One region of the Brevibacillus sp. FSL K6-0770 genome, then DNA from elsewhere that is predicted to be linked to it. Evidence: riboswitches for the same ligand, from Rfam matches in the RefSeq annotation. Region 1 holds a riboswitch; each other region holds the start of a gene.
The links. Region 1 has a riboswitch for S-adenosylmethionine ahead of metK (methionine adenosyltransferase). Riboswitches for the same ligand answer to the same signal wherever they lie in the genome.

Region 1 (2,266 bases):
TTGATGATACCAGCTGGACGCAGGTCGAAATGTTTGCGAACGAGTTTCACGAGATCTTCTTCGGAAACAGTTCCTGTACCAAAAGTATCAACTGCGATGGATACTGGTTGTGCTACACCAATCGCATACGCTACTTGTACTTCGCACTTGTCAGCCAAGCCAGCTGCCACGATGTTTTTCGCAACATAGCGAGCAGCATAAGCACCGGAGCGGTCTACTTTTGTCGGATCTTTACCGGAGAACGCGCCGCCGCCGTGACGAGCGTATCCGCCGTAAGTGTCTACGATGATTTTGCGGCCAGTCAAGCCAGCATCCCCTTGTGGTCCGCCGATAACGAAACGGCCAGTTGGGTTGATGAAGTATTTGGTTTCAGCATCCAGAAGTTCAGCTGGAACTACTGGTTTGATTACATGCTCAACCAGGTCTTGTTTGATTTGCTCCAAAGTTGTTTCAGGAGCGTGTTGAGTAGAGATAACGATCGTGTCGATGCGAACAGGCTTGTCTCCATCGTACTCAACCGTTACTTGTGTTTTACCGTCAGGACGCAGGTAAGCGAGTGTGCCGTTTTTGCGAACTTCGGTCAAACGACGAGCCAGTTGGTGGGACATGCTGATCGGCAATGGCATCAACTCAGGTGTTTCGTTGCAAGCAAAGCCGAACATCAGACCTTGGTCGCCTGCACCAATCGCTTCGATCTCAGCGTCAGTCATTTTGCCTTCGCGCGCTTCCAGTGCTTGGTCTACACCCAGTGCAATGTCAGCGGATTGCTCGCCGATTGCTGTGATAACACCGCAAGTGTCAGCGTCAAAGCCGAACTTAGCGCGATCATAGCCGATTTCACGAATGGTTTCGCGAACCAGCTTTTGAATGTCTACATAAGTGTTGGTTGTGATCTCACCCGCTACGAGAACCAGACCTGTCGTTACAGAAGTTTCGCACGCTACGCGAGCGTTTGGATCTTTGGACAGGATGGCGTCCAGGATGGAGTCGGAAATTTGGTCACAAATTTTATCCGGATGTCCTTCGGTTACAGACTCAGATGTGAACAGACGACGACCTTTTTGCAAAGCCATGAGAAAATACCTCCTTTGACCTCATACAAATAGTTTGGTAGCCGAGTCAGGATTTTATCGACGTAAACGCAAATAAAAAACCTTTTCCATCTTTCGGAGGAAAAGGTTTGAGCGCTTTTAGCTTCCTTCATCCTCTTATCGGCCAGAACAGATTTCCGTCCTGCTGGTTAGCACCGCTCTAGTCGGTTGCCGGGCTTCATAGGGCCAGTCCCTCCGCCTGCTCTGGATAAGAGTATCCATTACGGATTATAGAATAATTGTTTTTCGGGGTGGTGTCAATAGACTTTTCCCACAACTCCGGTTCGAAGCAGGCCAGCCTGTACAAAACGTTGATGAAATCGCCTGCGGGAAGCGAGCGATGATGACTGTAGCGCATGGACAGCGCCTTTTGCACAAGCTGGTCAAGCCTCTTTATACTTGGTACGATTTGGCGATCAATACAACAACCTCGGCCCGCGTAGCGGTTCCCTGAGGCTTGAAGGTCTTGCCATATCCGTTCAGCCACTTTTTTTGCGTCAAAGCCTCGATCGCCGGCGATGCCCAATAGTTGACCGGAACATCGCGATAAGAGGACACGCTGCGGCTATTCACAGCTACCCCTTTCGCCCTGGCGATCATGGTGGCCATCTCGGCCCGCGTTACCGCCTGATCAGGCTTGAGTTGACTGTTTGGATACCCCTTCAAGACTCCGAGCTGATAAGCTACCCCAAGGGTGTTGTACGCCCAGTGCTTTTTTGGCAAATCGGAAAAGACGTCCTTGCCCGTGTACATACTGGCTACTTTCGAGCCGGTGACACGCATCGTCGAAACGAGCATGGTCGCAAATTGGGCGCGGGTCACTGCCTGATCCGGCTTGAATGTTGCGTCGTCGAAGCCTTTGATGATGCCTTTGTCGCTGAGCTTGGCGATTTGCGGACGCGCCCAGTGGTTAGAAATATCCCGATAGCCGGAAATGAGCGGCTGCGGGCTGAGCGTCAATTTGTAGGAATCGTACTTGAAAGGCACGATGCTGCTCATGCGCACGAAATACTTCCCTTTAGGCAGGCGTATGCCGAAAATTTCACTGCCTTGGTCTGACCGCTCTGCCACTTCGGTTGTCGAAGCAAGCGCCACGTTCATGTTTTTCTCATTGTAAAGGGCGATGTGAAACCCGCTTGCTACCGGGATGAACGGAGCGCGAACTGTGACGTACG
Region 2 (2,266 bases), 3.2 Mb from region 1:
TCATCCGGCAAGCCCGCATTGGGGTAACAGCTCACTCCGCATTGAGCCAGTCCGGACAGCGTGCGCAGATGGTCGCGCATGAACTCGGGGCCGGTCGCACAGTTCAGCCCAACGGACACGGGCTTCAAATGCTCAAGCGAGATATAAAACGCCTCGATGTTTTGACCGGCAAGAGTCGTGCCCATCGGTTCAATCGTCCCGGACAGCATGACGGGCAACTCCACATCCAGCTCTGCGAACGCTTTGCGGATGCCGATTCCCCCCGCCTTGACGTTCAGCGTATCCTGCGATGTTTCCAGCAGCAGCACGTCGGCTCCGCCAATGATCAGTCCTTTTGCCTGACGATAGTAGGACTCCACCAGCTCCTCGAAGGTGACGCCGCCTGTCAAAGCGAGCGTTTTCGTCGTCGGTCCCATTGCCCCTGCCACGTATCGCGGCCACTCGGTTGTGCTATAGGCATCTACGGCTTCCTTCGCCAGACGGGCCGCAGCGATGTTTAACTCCAAATCCTTGTCGGCGACATCGTACTCGGCCAACACGACGGAGGTGGCTCCGAATGTATTCGTCTCGACGATGTCCGCTCCCGCCTCCAAATATTTTTCGTGGATGGATCGAATGACGTCTGGTCGCGTCAAGTTCAAAAGCTCGTTGCAACCATCGTAGGCTTCGCCGCCAAAATCATCGGCGGTCAAGTTCGCCTGTTGCAGCATCGTGCCCATCGCACCGTCCAGAATCAGAATTTTCCGGGAAAGCTGTTCGCGAAAAGTGGGTTTCATTGACGTACTCCTTTTCTCCCTTGCGGCGTTTATTCTCGGCAGTTTTTTTGCACAAAAAAATCCTCTTCTTTGAAAGAAGAGGATTTGTCCGCGGATACAATTGCGCCTGAACCATCCTCTCATCTTTCAAAGCCGTAGCTTTGCTGGAATTGGCACCGGATTTTAACCGGTTGCCGAGGCTTCATCAGGCCAGTCCCTCTGCCTCTCTTGATAAGAGTTGTACCATGGTATTCATTTTTGACTTTCAGGTTTCATGTTTGACAGTATCTTAACACCGCGTCCTGTCTACGTCAATTGAGAATTTGTCTATTATTTACTGCTTTTCTCCCCGACTGCGCCCATTTTTGTGCTTACCGGGCATCCGCCCACGCCAATCTGTGCGATCGTGTATAGACTGTAGCATAACGGAAAGGAGGGGGAACAAACGTGAGTACATCTTACTGCGGAAATGGCATCTTTGGAGACTGCTTCGCACTGGTGCTCGTACTGTTTATCCTGCTGGTCATTGTTGGGTGTTCGTGTGACGACTGCTAGGTAAATGACAAGAAGAGGCTATCCCCCCGCCTTCCAGCTGGCTTGCGGGATAGCCTCTTTTTCTTGTCCTTACGGCTCGATTACAGCCTCGCCGCTTTTGGCATCGATGGTAATGAAACTGCTTGCCAGCTCTTCCTCGCTCCACGGAATGTACGCGAGTCTCGGACGATCCAGCCAATCGTTTTCCTGATCTTTTAACAGGTAAACAAGCCTGAGTGGCATGACGCGCAAAAACGACTCGGCAGCCTTTTGTTTGGAAACGACCTCGGCTGACGAAGGAAGCTCTATCAACTTGTGAGTCTCTCGCCAATTCCGGAAGCTGTTTACCTTCCCGGTCGAAGGGTCTACCGACACCTCGTAAGCGGCATCTGGCCCCTTGTCCAACACCGGAATCCCATCCTTGCTCATGACATAGCGGAATACCCAGTTGCCTGACGAAACCGGATTGGCTGCGCCAGGTTCCATCACTTGTGCAAGCTGCACTTCTTTTACGCCCGGATCGGCGTATTTGGCCAAAAAGAACACGGCTGCCTGCTCGGCCTGTTCGCGCTTCACGGTCACTTGCGTATTTGTGCGGGGAACGCGCAACCCAACTACCTGGCTCGTCTTCGCGTCGATCGTCACTTCATGCCAGCGGTCTTTGCTATCTGCCCAGTTGAATGATTTGTTCTTTTGGTGATCATCTACGGATTCCCGATAGGACATGCCTTCGACGTTGACGCCAAATTCCGTTTGCAAAAGCGCCTTCGCCTCTTCCTTCGTACGCACGATGACAGGCTGTTCGTGTGTCTCGAACGCATCTGCCTGCGGCTGCTCCCGCTGCAGCTGATCGTAGGCAAAGCCGTTGTTTCCCGTACCGTAGTTGATCTTGCCGCTATGCGCATCAATGTACCAATCAAGGAAAACCGGCCTTCCTTGTTGGAAAAAGGAAACCGCTGCCCTGTATTCCAGTGTCG
Region 3 (2,266 bases), 210 kb from region 1:
GGAGATCGTGGCGGTAACGACGCAGACGAATGCGATGAAGAGCGAGTCCGATCAAAACAACCAGCGCCTGAAAGACAGTGTGGGCATGATGAACGAGCTTTCGCAGCAAATGGAACAGATCGTGTCTGCGGTCAATGTGGCTGCTGCGACGATTCACCAGCTCAATCGCCAGGCGAACCGGGTAGAAGAAATCGTGGGAGCGATCAACCAGATTGCTACGCAAACGAATCTTTTGGCGCTCAACGCCGCCATCGAGTCAGCGCGGGCTGGCGAGCATGGACGCGGTTTCGCTGTAGTAGCTGACGAAGTGCGCAAGCTGGCTGAGCAAAGCGCGACCGCTACCCAGGAGATTACGGAAATTCTCAAATCGCTCCATCAGGAGAGCGAGAACGCTGTGCAGCAAATCAGCAACGGAGAGGCGTCTGTAGCCAAAGGACAGGAGCTGGCTGTAAAAACGGTGGCTTCGATCGAGGCAGTGCGCTCCGGCATGGTGGCATTCCTGCAAGCGGCCGAGCATGTCGGTTCCAGCATGAACCGGGTCAAAATGCGTTCAGGCGAAGTGGCGATGGAGATGTCGACGATTACGGCCGTCACCGAACAATCGGTTGCCAACCTGGAAGAGCTTTTTGCCACCGCAGAAAATCAGCATCAAAAGGTGCGGGAAATTACCGAAGAGCTGGGTGAGCTTAGCAACCTGTCGCATCGACTCCAGCAAACCTTTCAAACGAAATAAACAAACTGGCGGAAACAATCTGAAAAAACAATTGCTTTTTCAGAGCGTTCTGCTAGAATAAGTTCATTGTAACTCAATAGATGATCTACCTTATCGAGAGCGGCGGAGGGACTGGCCCTATGAAGCCCGGCAACCACTGGACATGCGAGACATGTACAGAAAGGTGCCAATTCCTGCAAAACCTGTACCGGGGTTTTGACAGATGAGGAAGAGGACGGCTTCGGACGCAAACTCTTCCTTCGGGAAGAGTTTTTTTTCGTTAGAAGGGGAGGATGGATAGAGGAGGAATAACGAACGATAAAATAATTTTAATGTGAAATATTCGTGTTTAGTATTGATCTTTTTGTCGAAAAACCGTACATTATGGTTAGGATAGAGAAAACGGAGAACGTTCAGATAGGGGAGAGAGACACCATGAAGAAGTTGTTGTTGGCATTGACTACTTTTGCTGTTTTGGCTGCGGGTTGTTCAGCAGGCGGGAATGCACCTGCCGGGAACGCATCGACTGATAAGCCGAAAGAGCAAGCGGCAGGACAAGAAGGTGCAGCGAAGAAACGCGTTGCCTTGATTTTGCCGGAAAAAATCGGCGTGAACCCATTCTTCCAGCAAATGGACGAGGGCGCGAAAAAAGCAGGACAAGAATTTGGCGCGGAAGTAAAAAGCATCGAGTCGACTGACCATGGTGCGATCGAAGAGAACTTGCGCGTAGCCGTAGCGGAAAACTACGACCTGATCATCACTTCTTCTTTTGAAGCAGAAGACGCACTGAAAAAAGTAGCCGCAGAAAACCCTGATCGCAACTTCGCGATTATTGATACAGTAGTCGATTTGCCAAATGTGCGCAGCGTTACTTTCCGCGAGCAGGAAGCAGCTTACCTGATGGGGGCGGCGGCAGGTCTTGCCACGAAAACAAACAAAGTCGGCATGGTTGTCGCAATGGACATTCCGCTTCTGAAAAAATGGACAGGCGGATTCCAGGAAGGCTTGAAATCGACCAATCCGAATGCAGAATTTCTGGTAAACTACGTGGGCAGCTTCACTGACCCGGCAAAAGCGAAAGAGCTGGCTCTGCTGCAAGCATCCAAAGGCGCTGACTTCATCAACGGAGCAGCTGCGGTAGGCGATCTCGGCGTATTCGAAGCCGCGAAGGAAAAAGGCTTCTTTACAGCAGGACAAGACGTTGACCGCACGACGATTGACCCTGAGCACATCGTATTGTCCCAACTGAAAGGGACAGACGCAGCAGCGTATGAAACTGTGAAATCGTTTGTGGAAGGTTCTTTCAAACCAGGTGTCGTCAACTACGGATTGAAAGAAAAAGGCGTAGGCGTAACGTATGTGACTCACGAAAGCAAAACACCGCTGAACGCTTTCATCGGCCAGGAAGTTGTGGACAAAGTAAAAGCGATCAGTGAAGAGATCATTGCTGGTACCCGCAAAGTGCCGGATCGTTCTAAAAGCTAGTGCACAGAGCTTGATTGTGACCGACTACGGCTGTGTAGTCGGTCTTCCTTATATGCGAAAGGAAAGCGT

Region 2: linked by a shared signal. The riboswitch ahead of metH (methionine synthase) and the one ahead of metK (methionine adenosyltransferase) in region 1 are both predicted to bind S-adenosylmethionine.
Region 3: linked by a shared signal. The riboswitch ahead of NST23_RS26770 (BMP family lipoprotein) and the one ahead of metK (methionine adenosyltransferase) in region 1 are both predicted to bind S-adenosylmethionine.

What each region holds. Positions count from the first base shown of each region.
Region 1 is NZ_JBBOBQ010000001.1:5,420,223-5,422,488, forward strand. Features, by position in the region: gene metK (methionine adenosyltransferase) at 1-1,073, opposite strand, end outside; SAM riboswitch class I at 1,206-1,306, opposite strand; gene NST23_RS25780 (S8 family peptidase) at 1,485-2,266, opposite strand, start outside.
Region 2 is NZ_JBBOBQ010000001.1:2,227,611-2,229,876, reverse strand. Features, by position in the region: gene metH (methionine synthase) at 1-776, opposite strand, end outside; SAM riboswitch class I at 893-993, opposite strand; gene NST23_RS10870 (YjcZ family sporulation protein) at 1,203-1,310, shown strand; gene NST23_RS10865 (YcdB/YcdC domain-containing protein) at 1,380-2,266, opposite strand, start outside.
Region 3 is NZ_JBBOBQ010000001.1:5,630,487-5,632,752, reverse strand. Features, by position in the region: gene NST23_RS26775 (methyl-accepting chemotaxis protein) at 1-733, shown strand, start outside; SAM riboswitch class I at 821-942, shown strand; gene NST23_RS26770 (BMP family lipoprotein) at 1,148-2,197, shown strand.